Regions from separate parts of the Enterobacter cloacae complex sp. IR5418 genome, predicted to be linked through region 3. Evidence: predicted binding sites of a transcription regulator. Region 3 holds the regulator's gene; each other region holds the start of a gene.
The links. Region 3 encodes sigma-54, which starts transcription at its own class of promoters, with help from an activator protein. Its sites were predicted from a motif close to GTTGGCACANNTTTCGCTNT; they were not measured.
Positions count from the first base shown of each region.

Region 1 (4,772 bases), on a different contig from region 3:
AATCGGGCCGAAAATAATCAGGGCGATCATCCCGGAAAAAATCGAGTCCAGAACGCAGCGCTTCAGGGAAAAACCGTCAGAGGTCATCGCGTTGTTCCTTACACTTTAGCCACGACAGGGCGGCCCAGCAGCCCCTGAGGACGGAAGATCAGAATTAAGACCAGCAAACCAAACGAGAACACGTCTTTATAATCCGAGTTTACCATCCCGGAGAATTGCGCTTCTGCGACGCCCAGAATCAGCCCGCCAAGCATCGCGCCGGGCAGAGAGCCGATGCCCCCCAGCACCGCCGCCGTAAAAGCCTTGATGCCGATAACGAACCCGACGTAAAAATCAAAGGTGCCGTAATTCATGGTGATCAGCACACCCGCCAGCCCGGCCATGGCCGCGCCGATAACAAACACCAGCGAAATAATTCTGTCGGTGTTGATGCCCAGGATGGAGGCCATCTTACGATCCTGCTGCACCGCACGGCACATGCGCCCCAGCCGGGTACGGTTGATAATCCAGGTCAGCACCAGCATGCCCGCGAACGAGGCGATGAGAATAAAGACTTTGGTATAGGTTATCTGGACAAACCCTTCGCCGAGGTGAAAACGCAGCACGCCATCCAGCATGGTGGGCACGCCCTGCTGCCGCGGGCCCTGGCTGAGCTGGACGTAGTTTTGCAGTATCAGCGACATCCCGATAGCCGAAATCAGCGGCGCCAGACGCGTCGAGTTGCGTAGCGGCTTATAGGCGATGCGCTCAATCGTCCAGCCATACACACCGGTGACCACGACGGTGAAAACCAGCGTCCCCAGGATCAGCAGCGGAAAGGAGTGGAGTCCAAAAAACGCCAGCAGCGCCAGGCCAATGGCCGAGAGATAGGCGGAGATCATATACACTTCGCCGTGGGCGAAATTGATCATACCGATGATGCCGTACACCATGGTGTAGCCGATGGCGATAAGACCGTAGACCGAACCCAGCGTTAAGCCATTAATTAATTGTTGCAGGAAGAATGTACTCATGGTTGCGCACCTGAATAAAGGGTTACGCCGACAGGCAGACCTGCCGGCGCTGAGCAGATTCCGTCCCGTTATGGCACTTCTTTATATTTGCCTTTGTCGTCCCACTGGTAGACCACGTAGTCCGACACCTTGAGGTCACCTTTGCTGTCCCAGGCTTTTTTACCCATCACCGTGTCGACAGGGTTGGCCTTCAGCCACTCGCTGGCTTTTGCGGAATCTGTCCCTTTCGTGGCCTTGAATGCCGCCGCGATAGCCTGTACAGACGCGTAGGCGTAGAGGGTGTATCCCTCTGGTTCAAATTTACCGGCGCGGAATTTCTCGATGACGGCTTTTCCGTCCGGGATCAGGCGCGGATCTTTACCAAACGTCATGTAAATACCGTTGGTGTACTGCGCCCCACCGGCGGCGGTGACCATCTCTTCGTTGACGATACAGTCACCCGAAAAGAACTTCGCCTGCACGCCCTGTTCACGCATCTGGCGAACCAGCGGGCCCGCTTCCGGATGACAGCCCCCGAAGAACACCACGTCCGGTTTTTGTGCGCCAATTTTGGTCACCAGCGCGTTAAAGTCTTTTTCCCCGCGCGATAGCCCTTCGTACATCACATCCTTAACGCCGCGTTTCGCCAGCGCCGCTTTGGTGGCGTCCGCCAGCCCCTGACCGTAAGTATCTTTATCGTGGATGATGACCACCCGTTTGGCATTCAGCTTATCGATAATAAAATCGCTGGCGACCTGGCCCTGCTGGTCGTCACGACCGCACATGCGGAACATATCGCTCATGCCACGCTCGGTAATCAGCGGGTTCGTAGAGCCGGGGGTAATGGAGAGGATCCCGGCATCGCTATAGACCTCGGAGGCGGGCATGGTCGACGAGGAGCAGAAGTGGCCGACGACCGCTTTCACTTTATCCTGATCGACTAAGCGGTTGGCAACGGCGACGGCCTGTTTGGGTTCGCAGGCATCGTCGCCCTGTACCAGTTTGATTTTCTCACCGTTGATCCCGCCTGCGGCGTTAATGTCTTCCGCCGCCTGCGTAGCGCCATGCCAGTATTGATCGCCATAGGTTGCATTCGGGCCTGTGAACGGCCCGGCCACGCCGATCACAATATCGGCCTGCGCGGAAAAGGCCGTCACCAGACAACCAGCCAGCACAAGGGAGAGGGGAGTTTTGGTAAATTTCAGCGACATTATTATGTTCCTTAGCAAAGAGGTTTTTGCACCAGGTATAAACCCGAACGCCTGATGGCATCGTTAATCCAAAAACAAGAGCGAGAACAAAATGCACTTTAGAAGCAATCTCCTGCTTAATACGGCGAGGATCCTACGCACCGCGAAGCGCGCAGAACATTAAGCAAAAAGGTTGCCAGAATGGTTAATCCCTTGACCGGGTCACAACATGTTGAGTATAGAGTGCCGTTTTACGCGCCTTTGCGGGATGAGATGAATTTACAGCGGAGATCACATCTCCTTAACAACAAAGCCCATAAGTTGTGCAACGGTCACGATTTGCACGTTTTTGCAGCAATAAAGACTTAAACTTCAGATAGGCACGCGCGGCGATATATGTCAGGATCGTTTTTTTTATCAGGAGTATCAGCAATGGCTGAAGGCCCATTAAATGAAAGCGAGATGGCGTGGCTGGAAGAGACATTAATCTCTTACGGTCACGACGATGCATCCGTGATTGACGTGTCCGAACTGGACGGCATGCTTACCGCAGTACTTTCCGGTCCCGTTGTGGTGGAGCCCGACACCTGGCTGGTGGCGGTCTGGGGTGGTGAGAAGTATATTCCGCGCTGGAAAAACGATCGTGAGATGAACCGTTTTATCGATCTCTGCTTTAAGCACATGAACGATATTGCCGAGCGTCTGAGCGAATACCCGGATCAGTTTGAACCGCTGTTTGGTTATAACGACGTTGACGGTCAGAGTTACACCGTGGTGGAAGAGTGGTGTTATGGCTACATGCGCGGCGTGGCGCTGACGGACTGGTCATCCCTGCCGGAATCGCTGGAAGCGGACCTGGCCGTGATTGCCCTGCACGGCACGGAAAAAAACAGCGAGAAGCTGGATGCGCTGACCGAAGAAGAGTACATGGACAGCATTGCGAGCATTCAGCCTGCGGCGCTGCGTTTGTATAACTACTGGGTGGCGAACCCGCAGCAGCCGGAAGTGAAAAAACCTGTCGTGAACGGGTCGAAGGTGGGGCGGAACGATCCGTGCCCGTGCGGGAGTGGGAAGAAGTTTAAGAGTTGCTGCCTGCATTAATCAGAATTTGTTGCACAGGTGGAATTGTTTCGTTCACCTCGAATCCAACAGAAAATAATACGTTCTTTACCTGTGAACGAGATAAGGGGGCCGCCGCGGCCCCCTTATCAATCCCCGCGGCCCCGCAGAAAATCGGTGCTTCGCACTGCGCTCACCTCCCGATCGTCTGCCTGCGGTCGGCTCAACTCGACATCCTGTCTCGATTCGCCTCTGGCCGCCATCCCTGGCGTCCAGCCCTTGTCATCCGATCTCCGGTTCGCCGATTTTAGCGGGGACTCAACACCCGTGCCCCTTGAGACCACTAAGATAATTTAGGCTAAATAAGTTACCCCACATCCGGCAGCATCCCCGCTGCAATCAGCACCTGCACCAGAATAATCGCCACCCCACACCCAAACACCACGCACAGCAGCGGCTTACCACCCGCCACGCGGTATCCTTGCTGCGGATGTTGCTGGCGGCTCTTCCATGCCAGCAGGGAAGGTAACAGCAGGGCCAGTACCGATAACGCCACGCCAGCATACCCCAGCGCCATCACAAACCCGCGAGGGTAAAAGAGCGCGAAGGCCAGCGGCGGCAGGAAGGTCATTGCCCCCGTCTGTAAGCGTCCGGCAACGGTGTTGCGACGCTGGAACAGGTCCGCCATATAGTCAAACAGGCCAAGCGCCACGCCGAGGAAGGAGGTTGCCAGCGCCAGGTCGGCAAACAGATGTACCGCCAGCTCCACGTGTGAAGAGGCCACTACGTTACGCAGGGCAACCAGAAAACCATTCAGGCCAGAATGTTGTGCCATCAGGCCAATAAAGGTGGTGGAATCAATACTGCCCAACGTCACCAGCTGCCAGAACAGGTAGGCAATCAGCGGAATGGCGCTGCCGATAACAAAGACGCGGCGCAGCTTGCGGATATCACCGTTCATATAGCTCACGATGCTCGGCACGCTGCCGTGAAAACCGAAGGAGGTAAAAATCACCGGGATGGCCGAAAGCGCCAGACCCTTCTCCAGCGGCAGGGAGAGCAGGTTAACCTTGTGAACATGCGGTGCCAGCAGCACCAGCATCACAACGAGGAAGAGGATTTTGGCGCTGAATAAAAAGCGGTTAAACAGATCCACCAGCGACGTGCCCGCGCAAACCACGCCGCCACCGATCAGCGTAAAGACGATGGCGCCCGTTTCCGGTGAAAGCGAGGCACCGAAGCCGTCATTGATGCTTGACGCAATCAGCTCCCCGGCGCCGCTGATGTAAGCGGCAGTCAGGGCGTACATCAGGAACATCATGCTGAAACCGGTGATCCACTGCCCGTAGCGTCCAAGGTAGCGTGCCGCCAGAGAGCCTAAGCCGGTATCGGCAGGGACATGCTGATAAACCTCCAGCAATAATAGCGCGGTGTAACACATCATTGCCCACAGGCTGCCCAGCAGCAGTACGGTAACGCTAAATCCGACGCCTGCGGCAGCCAACGGCATGGCCAGCATTCCTGCGCCAAT
Region 1 is NZ_JBMKHS010000026.1:53,243-58,014, reverse strand. Features, by position in the region: gene livM (high-affinity branched-chain amino acid ABC transporter permease LivM) at 1-87, opposite strand, end outside; gene ACOTX7_RS17995 (ABC transporter permease subunit) at 99-1,013, opposite strand; gene ACOTX7_RS17990 (branched-chain amino acid ABC transporter substrate-binding protein) at 1,082-2,203, opposite strand; gene ACOTX7_RS17985 (YecA family protein) at 2,615-3,283, shown strand; gene tyrP (tyrosine transporter TyrP) at 3,609-4,772, opposite strand, start outside.
Region 1: ACOTX7_RS17990 (branched-chain amino acid ABC transporter substrate-binding protein) is a predicted target of sigma-54. The motif match lies at 2,364-2,383, and genes of this name have one in related genera.

Region 2 (4,772 bases), on a different contig from region 3:
CTGCTCTTCAACGTCCAGCGTGACGTTTTCGAACGGCTCTTGTTTACGGCCATCGATTTCGCGGAAGATAACTTTCGGACGGGAAACCGCCATCTCGAAACCTTCACGACGCATGTTTTCAATCAGAACAGACAGGTGCAGCTCACCACGACCGGAAACGCGGAATGCATCAGCGTCTTCGGTTTCTTCAACGCGCAGCGCAACGTTGTGCACCAGCTCTTTGTTCAGGCGGTCAAGGATCTGACGAGAGGTAACGAATTTACCTTCTTTACCACAGAACGGAGAGGTGTTGACGTTGAAGAACATGGATACGGTTGGTTCATCAACGGACAGGGCTGGCAGCGCTTCGACGTTCTGCGGATCGCAGATGGTGTCGGAGATGTTCAGTTCACCCAGACCGGTGATGGCGATGATGTCGCCCGCTTCAGCGATGTCGCTCTCGATACGCTCAAGACCCAGGTGAGTCAGCACTTTACCGACTTTACCGTTACGGGTTTTGCCTTCGCTATCGATGATAGTGACCTGCTGGTTAGGCTTCACTTTACCGCGCTTGATACGGCCAATGCCGATTACGCCAACGTAGTTGTTGTAGTCGAGCTGGGAGATCTGCATTTGCAGGGTGCCTTCCAGGTCAACGTTTGGCGCAGGAACGCGGTCAACAATCGTCTGGTACAGCGGAGTCATGTCTTCCGCCATGTCTTCGTGATCCAGACCGGCGATACCGTTCAGCGCAGACGCATAAACGATAGGGAAGTCCAGCTGTTCGTCGGTCGCGTCGAGGTTAACGAACAGGTCGAAGACCTGGTCAACAACCCAGTCAGGACGCGCGCCAGGACGGTCAACCTTGTTGATCACAACGATAGGTTTCAGGCCATGGGCAAATGCTTTTTTGGTCACGAAGCGCGTTTGCGGCATAGGGCCATCAAATGCGTCAACCACCAGCAGCACGGAATCCACCATGGACATCACGCGCTCAACTTCACCACCGAAGTCGGCGTGCCCTGGGGTATCAACGATGTTGATACGGTAGTCATTCCATTTGATAGCGGTGTTTTTGGCGAGGATGGTAATCCCACGTTCTTTCTCCAAATCGTTGGAGTCCATCACACGCTCTTGAGTTTCGGCACGAGCATCAAACGTACCGGACTGCTGTAGCAGCTTATCAACCAGGGTAGTTTTACCATGGTCGACGTGCGCGATGATGGCGATATTACGCAATTTTTCGATCACAACTTTGCCTCAGGCATTTAGAAATAGCGCGTTATTGTACACGGATTAATCGCACTACAAAACAGGATCACAAACATCCCCCGCAAACAAGTATTGCAGAGATGCTTTGTGATCGCTTTCACGGAGCGGTAAAAGGGCACTTTAACGTAAATTGCACCAATATGGTGCTCAATGTTCACACTGAAGCACTATAATGGTGCAACAAATCCAATGTGGTGCAGCCCTTCTGCACTATGGTGCGCATGATAACGCCTTTTTGGGGTGTTTTAAAAGTTGGCACAGATTTCGCTTTACAGAAATACAGTAAAAATATGGCAGCCCAGCCGATTTGAAGACCTCGTTACCACGACGACAATGACCAATCTGGAGAGTTAAGTATGTCCGCTGAACACGTTTTGACGATGCTGAACGAACATGAAGTGAAGTTTGTTGATCTGCGCTTCACCGATACCAAAGGTAAAGAACAGCACGTCACGATCCCTGCTCATCAGGTGAACGCCGAATTCTTTGAAGAAGGCAAAATGTTTGACGGCTCCTCCATTGGCGGCTGGAAAGGCATTAACGAATCCGACATGGTTCTGATGCCAGATGCAACCACTGCGCTCATTGACCCGTTCTACGAAGAACCGACGCTGATCATCCGCTGCGATATCCTGGAACCAGGTACGCTGCAAGGCTATGACCGTGACCCACGCTCCATCGCAAAACGCGCTGAAGAGTACCTGCGTTCTACCGGTATCGCCGACACCGTTCTGTTCGGGCCAGAGCCAGAGTTCTTCCTGTTCGACGACATCCGTTTCGGTGCTTCCATTTCTGGCTCCCACGTGGCTATCGATGACATCGAAGGCGCATGGAACTCCTCCACCAAGTACGAAGGTGGTAACAAAGGTCACCGTCCTGGCGTGAAAGGCGGTTACTTCCCGGTTCCTCCGGTCGATTCTTCACAGGACATCCGTTCTACCATGTGTCTGATCATGGAAGAGATGGGCCTGGTTGTTGAAGCGCACCACCACGAAGTGGCGACCGCTGGCCAGAACGAAATCGCTACCCGCTTTAACACCATGACCAAAAAAGCGGATGAGATTCAGATCTACAAATACGTTGTGCACAACGTTGCGCACCGTTTCGGTAAAACCGCGACCTTCATGCCAAAACCAATGTTTGGCGACAACGGTTCCGGTATGCACTGCCACATGTCCCTGTCCAAGAACGGCACCAACCTGTTCTCTGGCGACAAGTATGCGGGTCTGTCTGAGCAGGCGCTGCACTACATCGGCGGTGTTATCAAACACGCTAAAGCGATCAACGCCCTGGCGAACCCAACCACGAACTCCTACAAGCGTCTGGTCCCAGGCTACGAAGCACCTGTGATGCTGGCATACTCTGCCCGTAACCGTTCTGCTTCTATCCGTATCCCGGTGGTTGCGTCTCCGAAAGCACGTCGTATCGAAGTGCGTTTCCCGGACCCGGCGGCTAACCCATACCTGTGCTTCGCAGCACTGCTGATGGCCGGTCTGGACGGTATCAAGAACAAGATCCACCCAGGCGAAGCCATGGACAAAAACCTGTACGACCTGCCGCCAGAAGAAGCGAAAGAGATCCCACAGGTTGCTGGCTCTCTGGAAGAAGCCCTCCAGGCGCTGGACGCGGACCGTGAGTTCCTGACCGCTGGCGGCGTGTTCACCGATGAAGCTATCGACGCTTACATCGCGCTGCGTACCGAAGAAAACGACCGCGTTCGCATGACGCCGCACCCGGTTGAGTTCGAACTGTACTACAGCGTTTAATTGATTTGTTTTACCCGGCGCATACGCGTCGGGAGTAGTTGCCGTGGAAACTTTAGCCCATCTTCGGATGGGCTTTTTTCTCCACCAACAACCTGATCTCACGCGCTTTTTACCTCTAAAACGCTATAATGCACTAAAATAGTGCAACGACTCCAGGAGACTGCTGAATGGCAACTGGCACGCTGCCCGATGCTGGGCAGATCCTCAATTCTTTGATTAACAGTATTTTGCTGGTCGACGACGAGCTGGCGGTGCATTACGCCAACCCGGCGGCGCAGCAGCTGCTCGCCCAAAGCGCCCGTAAACTGTTTGGCACGCCGTTGCCGGAACTGTTGAGCTATTTCTCGCTGAATATTGGCCTGATGCAGGAGAGTTTGCAGGCGGGTCAGGGCTTCACCGATAACGAAGTGACGCTGGTGATTGACGGACGCTCGCATATTTTGTCCCTCACCGCACAGCGCCTGCCAGATGGCATGATTCTGCTGGAAATGGCGCCGATGGATAACCAGCGACGTCTCAGCCAGGAGCAGCTTCAGCATGCACAGCAGATTGCGGCGCGTGACCTGGTGCGCGGGCTGGCCCATGAGATTAAAAACCCGCTGGGCGGCTTACGCGGTGCGGCACAGCTTTTGACCAAAGCGCTGCCTGACCCTGCCCTGGCGGAGTATACCAACGTCATTATTGAGCAGGCGGACCGTCTGCGTAATCTGGTCGATCGCCTGCTCGGGCCGCAGCAGCCGGGGATGCATGTTTCAGAAAGCATTCACAAGGTCGCGGAGCGGGTGGTGAAACTCGTCTCGATGGAGCTGCCGGATAACGTCACGCTGGTGCGAGACTACGACCCAAGCCTGCCGGAGCTGGCGCACGATCCAGACCAGATTGAACAGGTGCTGTTGAACATTGTGCGTAACGCGTTGCAGGCGCTGGGCCAGGAGGGTGGCGAAATTATTCTGCGTACCCGCACCGCGTTCCAGCTGACGTTGCACGGCGTGCGTTATCGTCTGGCGGCACGTATTGATGTGGAAGATAACGGGCCGGGGATCCCGCCGCATCTCCAGGACACTCTGTTCTACCCGATGGTCAGCGGTCGCGAAGGCGGCACCGGGCTGGGGTTATCCATAGCCCGAAATTTGATTGACCAACACTCCGGCAAAATTGAATTTACCAGTTGGCCGGGACATACCGAGTTTTCGGTTTTCCTGCCGATTAAAAAATAAAGGTGACGTTTATGCAACGAGGGATAGTCTGGGTAGTCGATGACGATAGCTCCATCCGTTGGGTGCTTGAACGCGCGCTCACAGGAGCGGGATTAAGCTGCACGACGTTTGAGAGCGGCAGCGAGGTGCTCGACGCACTCACCACCAAAACGCCGGACGTTCTGCTCTCGGATATCCGCATGCCGGGCATGGACGGACTGGCGCTCTTAAAGCAGATCAAACAGCGCCACCCTATGCTTCCGGTCATCATAATGACCGCCCACTCCGACCTGGATGCCGCCGTCAGTGCATACCAGCAGGGGGCGTTTGATTACCTGCCAAAACCGTTTGATATCGACGAAGCCGTTGCCCTGGTCGAACGTGCCATCAGCCACTATCAGGAGCAGCAGCAGCCCCGCCACGCGCCGGATTTCGGGCCTACGACGGACATCATCGGTGAAGCGCCGGCCATGCAGGACGTGTTTCGCATCATCGGGCGTCTGTCGCGCTCGTCTATCAGCGTCTTGATTAACGGTGAATCGGGGACCGGTAAAGAGCT
Region 2 is NZ_JBMKHS010000032.1:12,416-17,187, reverse strand. Features, by position in the region: gene typA (ribosome-dependent GTPase TypA) at 1-1,230, opposite strand, end outside; gene glnA (glutamate--ammonia ligase) at 1,608-3,017, shown strand; gene glnL (nitrogen regulation protein NR(II)) at 3,185-4,234, shown strand; gene glnG (nitrogen regulation protein NR(I)) at 4,246-4,772, shown strand, end outside.
Region 2: glnA (glutamate--ammonia ligase) is a predicted target of sigma-54. The motif match lies at 1,503-1,522, and genes of this name have one in related genera.

Region 3 (4,772 bases):
AAGCCGAAGGATTCAAACACCATTGTCAGTTCGCGCTCGCGCTTGCCGAGTAAGCGAGTACGCAGCATTTCCGCCAGCTCGTGGACGGACATTTCTGAGGTGTCGACAATCAGGTCGGCCCGGGAACGCAGCGGCTCAAGCAGATCGCTCTCTTTATCGATGGCGCTTTCCAGCGAAAGATTTTTACTGGAGAGCGGATGCAAACGACGTGTATCGCTGTAACGACGGATCAACGTGTTGCGGTCAGCATCCAGGAACAAGAGCTGAGGCGAGAAGCATTCCGGCAGGCTGTTCATTGCCTGCTCGAAGATTTCCGGCGATTCCGGCATGTTACGCACGTCAATACTGACCGCGGCAGAGATTTGCCTGTCCGCAAGCGTCCGCGCCAGATCGGGTAACAGCACTACCGGTAGGTTATCTACGCAGTAAAATCCCATGTCTTCCAGCGCGCGCAGGGCCACGGACTTCCCGGACCCCGAACGACCGCTGACGATCATCAGCACCATGTTCCGTTTCTCCTCAGGGCAGCAGTTCTGAAAGCCATCTCCCGATTATGCCTCATCCTGGTGGCCTTCTGCTTCAGTGATAATTTGATAAAGCTCTTCATCACTTTGGGCTGAGCGCAGTCGACGACAAATGGTTTTATCCGCCAGACGTTTGGCAACCAGCGACAGCGTGTGCAGGTGGGTTTTGGTCTGATCGGCAGGAACCAGCAGCGCGAAGAGCAGATCCACAGGCTGGTTATCGATGGCGTCAAAAGCGATAGGCGTTTCCAGTTGCACAAACACCCCCACGGCACGCAACGTATCTTCTTCCAGCTTGCCATGCGGGATCGCAATGCCATTGCCGATGCCGGTACTGCCCATTTTTTCACGGGTCAGAATGGCTTCAAACACGATCTGCGGCGGCAGACCCAGCTGCTTTGCGGCCAGCTCACTGATAATTTCCAGCGCACGTTTTTTGCTCTGGCAGTGAACGCCACTGCGGGTACAATCCTGGTTAAGGACATTGCTCAGTTGAAGAGCGGAATCGTTGTTTATCATAATTTCACCTAAGCGCTAACTGTACAAATGGCCTGTTGTGTTTCACAACAGGCCGTCCTGCACCCGTTAACTGCCCGGACAATTAGTGTTGTTTCAGTTTATCTTTATGTTTATTGAGCTGTCTCGCAAGCTTATCAATCAAGCCGTCGATAGCCGCGTACATGTCTTGCCCTTCCGCACTGGCATGGAGTTCCCCTCCGTTGACGTGCAGGGTCGCATCCGAGATATGCGTCACTTTCTCCACTTTCAACACAACATAGACCTGGTTGATCCTCTCGAAATACTGCTCGAGTTTCGCAAACTTAGTGTTTACAAAATCGCGTAAAGCCTCAGTAATCTCGACGTTATGTCCGGTGATATTGAGCTGCATAGTGTCTTCCTTATCGGTTGTGTCAAACCAGTTGTTTACGCTGGTTAGACGGCGGAATGGATAAAGACTCTCGATACTTCGCGACAGTACGACGTGCCACCATAATACCCTGATCGGACAGCATGGTGGTTAACTTACTGTCACTGAGTGGCTTCGCGGGGTTCTCCGCGGCGATCAACTTCTTCACCAGTGCGCGAATGGCCGTTGACGAGGCTTCGCCGCCGCCTTCGGTATTCACGTGGCTGGAGAAGAAATACTTAAGCTCAAAAATACCGCGCGGGCTGTGCAGATACTTCTGCGTAGTCACGCGGGAAATGGTTGATTCATGCATCTCGACGGCCTGGGCGATGTCCGCCAGCACCATCGGTTTCATAAACTCTTCGCCCTGCTCAAAGAACGCCTGCTGCTGTTCGACAATACAGCGGCTGACGCGCAGCAGCGTGTCATTACGGCTCTCCAGACTCTTGATCAACCAGCGTGCTTCCTGAAGGTTGCTGCGAATGTATTGATTGTCGGCATCGTTACGTGCGCTGGTGCACATGGAGGCGTATTGCTGGTTGATTTGCAGGCGAGGGATGCTGTCGGCGTTCAGTTCAACGACCCAGCGGTCATTGTGTTTTCTCACCAGCACGTCCGGGATAACGTACTCGGGTTCGCTGGTCTGGATCGACTGCCCCGGACGCGGATCGAGGGACTGGATCAGATTCACCGCTTCCTTCAGCACCTCTTCTTTCAGGCGCGTCACGCGCATCAGGGTGCGGAAGTCGTGGTTCGCTAGCAGATCCAGATGATCGCTGATGATGAGCCGGGCTTCGTCAATCCACGGTGTCTCTTTGGCAAACTGCGAAAGCTGGATCAGCAGGCAGTCGCGCAGATCTTTCGCGGCGACGCCAATCGGGTCGAAACGCTGAACGCGTTTCAGGACGGCTTCGATCTCTTCCATCTCAATGTCGTCATCGCCGATGCTTTCCAGTATTTCGTCCAGCGTCACGGTCAAATAGCCCGTGTCGTCAACGGCATCGACAATGGAGGTGGCAATCGCGCGATCGGTATCGGAGAAAGGGGTCAGCTCGACCTGCCACATCAGGTAGTCCTGAAGCGACTGGGTCGTTTCGCCCTGATAAACCGGCAACTCGTCGTCCTGGTAGTCTGCACGGGTCCCGGAGGGCGTACCCGCGGTGTAGATTTCATCCCAGCTGGCATCCAGCGGCAGTTCGTCTGGCATCTCTTTCTGTTCGAGCGCATCTACGGAGTCGAGCGTTTCTGTGTCCTGCGTCTGCTGGGTGTCTACCTCGTCATGAAGATCGGTTTGCTCCAGCAGCGGGTTACTGTCCAGCGCTTGCTGGAGCTCCTGCTGGAGTTCTAACGTGGACAACTGCAACAGACGGATTGCCTGCTGTAGCTGCGGCGTCATGGCCAGTTGCTGGCTGAGCCGTAATTGCAAACCTTGCTTCATGTTCAGCGCGTTTTTCTCCGGTTCGGCGTGATTTAACCTCTACCCTATCAGAGTCTGAAGTCTTCCCCAAGGTACACGCGCTTAACATGCTCATCTTCGAGGATTTGCTGCGGCGTACCGTGGGCAATCAGATGGCCCTGGCTCACAATGTAGGCGCGCTCACACACGGCCAGCGTTTCACGAACGTTGTGGTCCGTAATCAGTACGCCAAGCCCGCTGTCGCGCAGATGCTCAATGATACGTTTGATATCGATAACGGAGATGGGGTCAACGCCCGCAAACGGTTCATCCAGCAGGATGAATTTCGGGTTTGCTGCCAGCGCGCGCGCAATCTCAACGCGGCGGCGTTCACCGCCAGACAGTGCCTGACCGAGGCTGTCGCGTAGGTGTTCGATATGAAACTCTTCCATCAGCTCGTTCGCACGGTCAGTGCGCTGCTCGCTGGTCAGATCGTCACGGATCTGGAGCACGGCCATCAGGTTATCGAACACGCTTAAACGGCGGAAGATAGAGGCTTCCTGCGGCAGATAGCCGATGCCACGACGCGCGCGAGCATGCAGCGGCAGCAGGCTGATGTCTTCATCATCGATAATAATGTTGCCAGCGTCACGCGGGACAATGCCCACCACCATGTAGAAGGTCGTGGTTTTACCCGCACCGTTAGGGCCAAGCAACCCCACGATTTCGCCGGAGTTGACGGTCAGACTGACATCTTCGACGACGCGGCGGCCCTTGTACGCTTTCGCGAGGTTTTTTGCAGTTAATGTTGCCATAACGAATTAGTTACTCTTTTTCTGTGCCGGAGCCTGACCGTTGTTCTTGTCCTGCAACTGCGAAGGCACAAGCACGGTAGTGACGCGTTTGCCTTTTTCGCTGGAGGCCTGCATTTTCTGCTCTTTCACCAGATAGGTGATCTTGTCGCCTTTGATATTGCTGTCCAGCTGTTCCAGGTAGGCATTACCGGTCAGGATGACCAGATCTTTCGCCAGTTCATAGTGCATATGCGAGGCATGGCCTTTCACCGGCTTGCCGTTGTCCTGCATCTGGTAGAAGGTGGCCGGGTTGCCATAACCATCGATAATCTCTTTGCCCTGCTCGCCGCCCGGACGGGTAACGACCACTTTGTCGGCGTTGATTTTGATGGTGCCCTGGGTCATGACGACGTTGCCGGTAAAGGTGACGACGTTACCCTGCATATCCAGAGACTGGGTATCGGATTCAATATGAATCGGCTGTTCGGTATCGCCAGTCACAGCAAGCGCGGGAAGACTGGCCGCCAGCAGCGCGCTGGCGATAACCACTTTAAGGCTGAGTTTGTTTGTTTTGAATTTCATAGGAGGTTCTAACCTTTTCAATCAGCTCGGCGTTTTTGCTGCGTAAGTTCCCGCGCATTCTTAAACCGCTGGAATTAAATGTTGTGCCATACAGGGTGACTAAATCCTGCGACGTGACATCCTGGGTGACCAGGTTGATCTGGGCGTTATCCGTCGTAATTTTGCGCAGTTGAGCGTCAGCGGTCAGGGCGTTGACTTCAACGTGCCCATACAGGTAAAGCATACGGTCATTTGTCAGTTTTGCCCGGTCAGACTTGATCGACCACGTCGGCACTTTGTCCGTATCAAAGGTGGTCATGACCGGTTGGGTAAACCACGACGTACCGTCATCTGAAAAATATTCGACATGCTGCGCAACCAGGCGATAGTTCAGCGCGCCTTCCGGGCTATAGACCACGGTATCGCTGTGATCGCTTTTATAGGTCGGGTCGCTCGTGTTAACCACTTCCGCTTGTGAATCATCGCGATCGGCGAGGTTTACGCCAATCAGTACCAGGGCGACAAGCGCAAGCAGAATGATAACCCAACGTCTGGTTTTACTCATATTGATTGCCCTTTCGCCTCATCAA
Region 3 is NZ_JBMKHS010000007.1:104,405-109,176, reverse strand. Features, by position in the region: gene rapZ (RNase adapter RapZ) at 1-506, opposite strand, end outside; gene ptsN (PTS IIA-like nitrogen regulatory protein PtsN) at 552-1,043, opposite strand; gene hpf (ribosome hibernation promoting factor) at 1,126-1,413, opposite strand; gene rpoN (RNA polymerase factor sigma-54) at 1,436-2,869, opposite strand; gene lptB (LPS export ABC transporter ATP-binding protein) at 2,917-3,642, opposite strand; gene lptA (lipopolysaccharide ABC transporter substrate-binding protein LptA) at 3,649-4,203, opposite strand; gene lptC (LPS export ABC transporter periplasmic protein LptC) at 4,172-4,747, opposite strand; gene kdsC (3-deoxy-manno-octulosonate-8-phosphatase KdsC) at 4,744-4,772, opposite strand, start outside.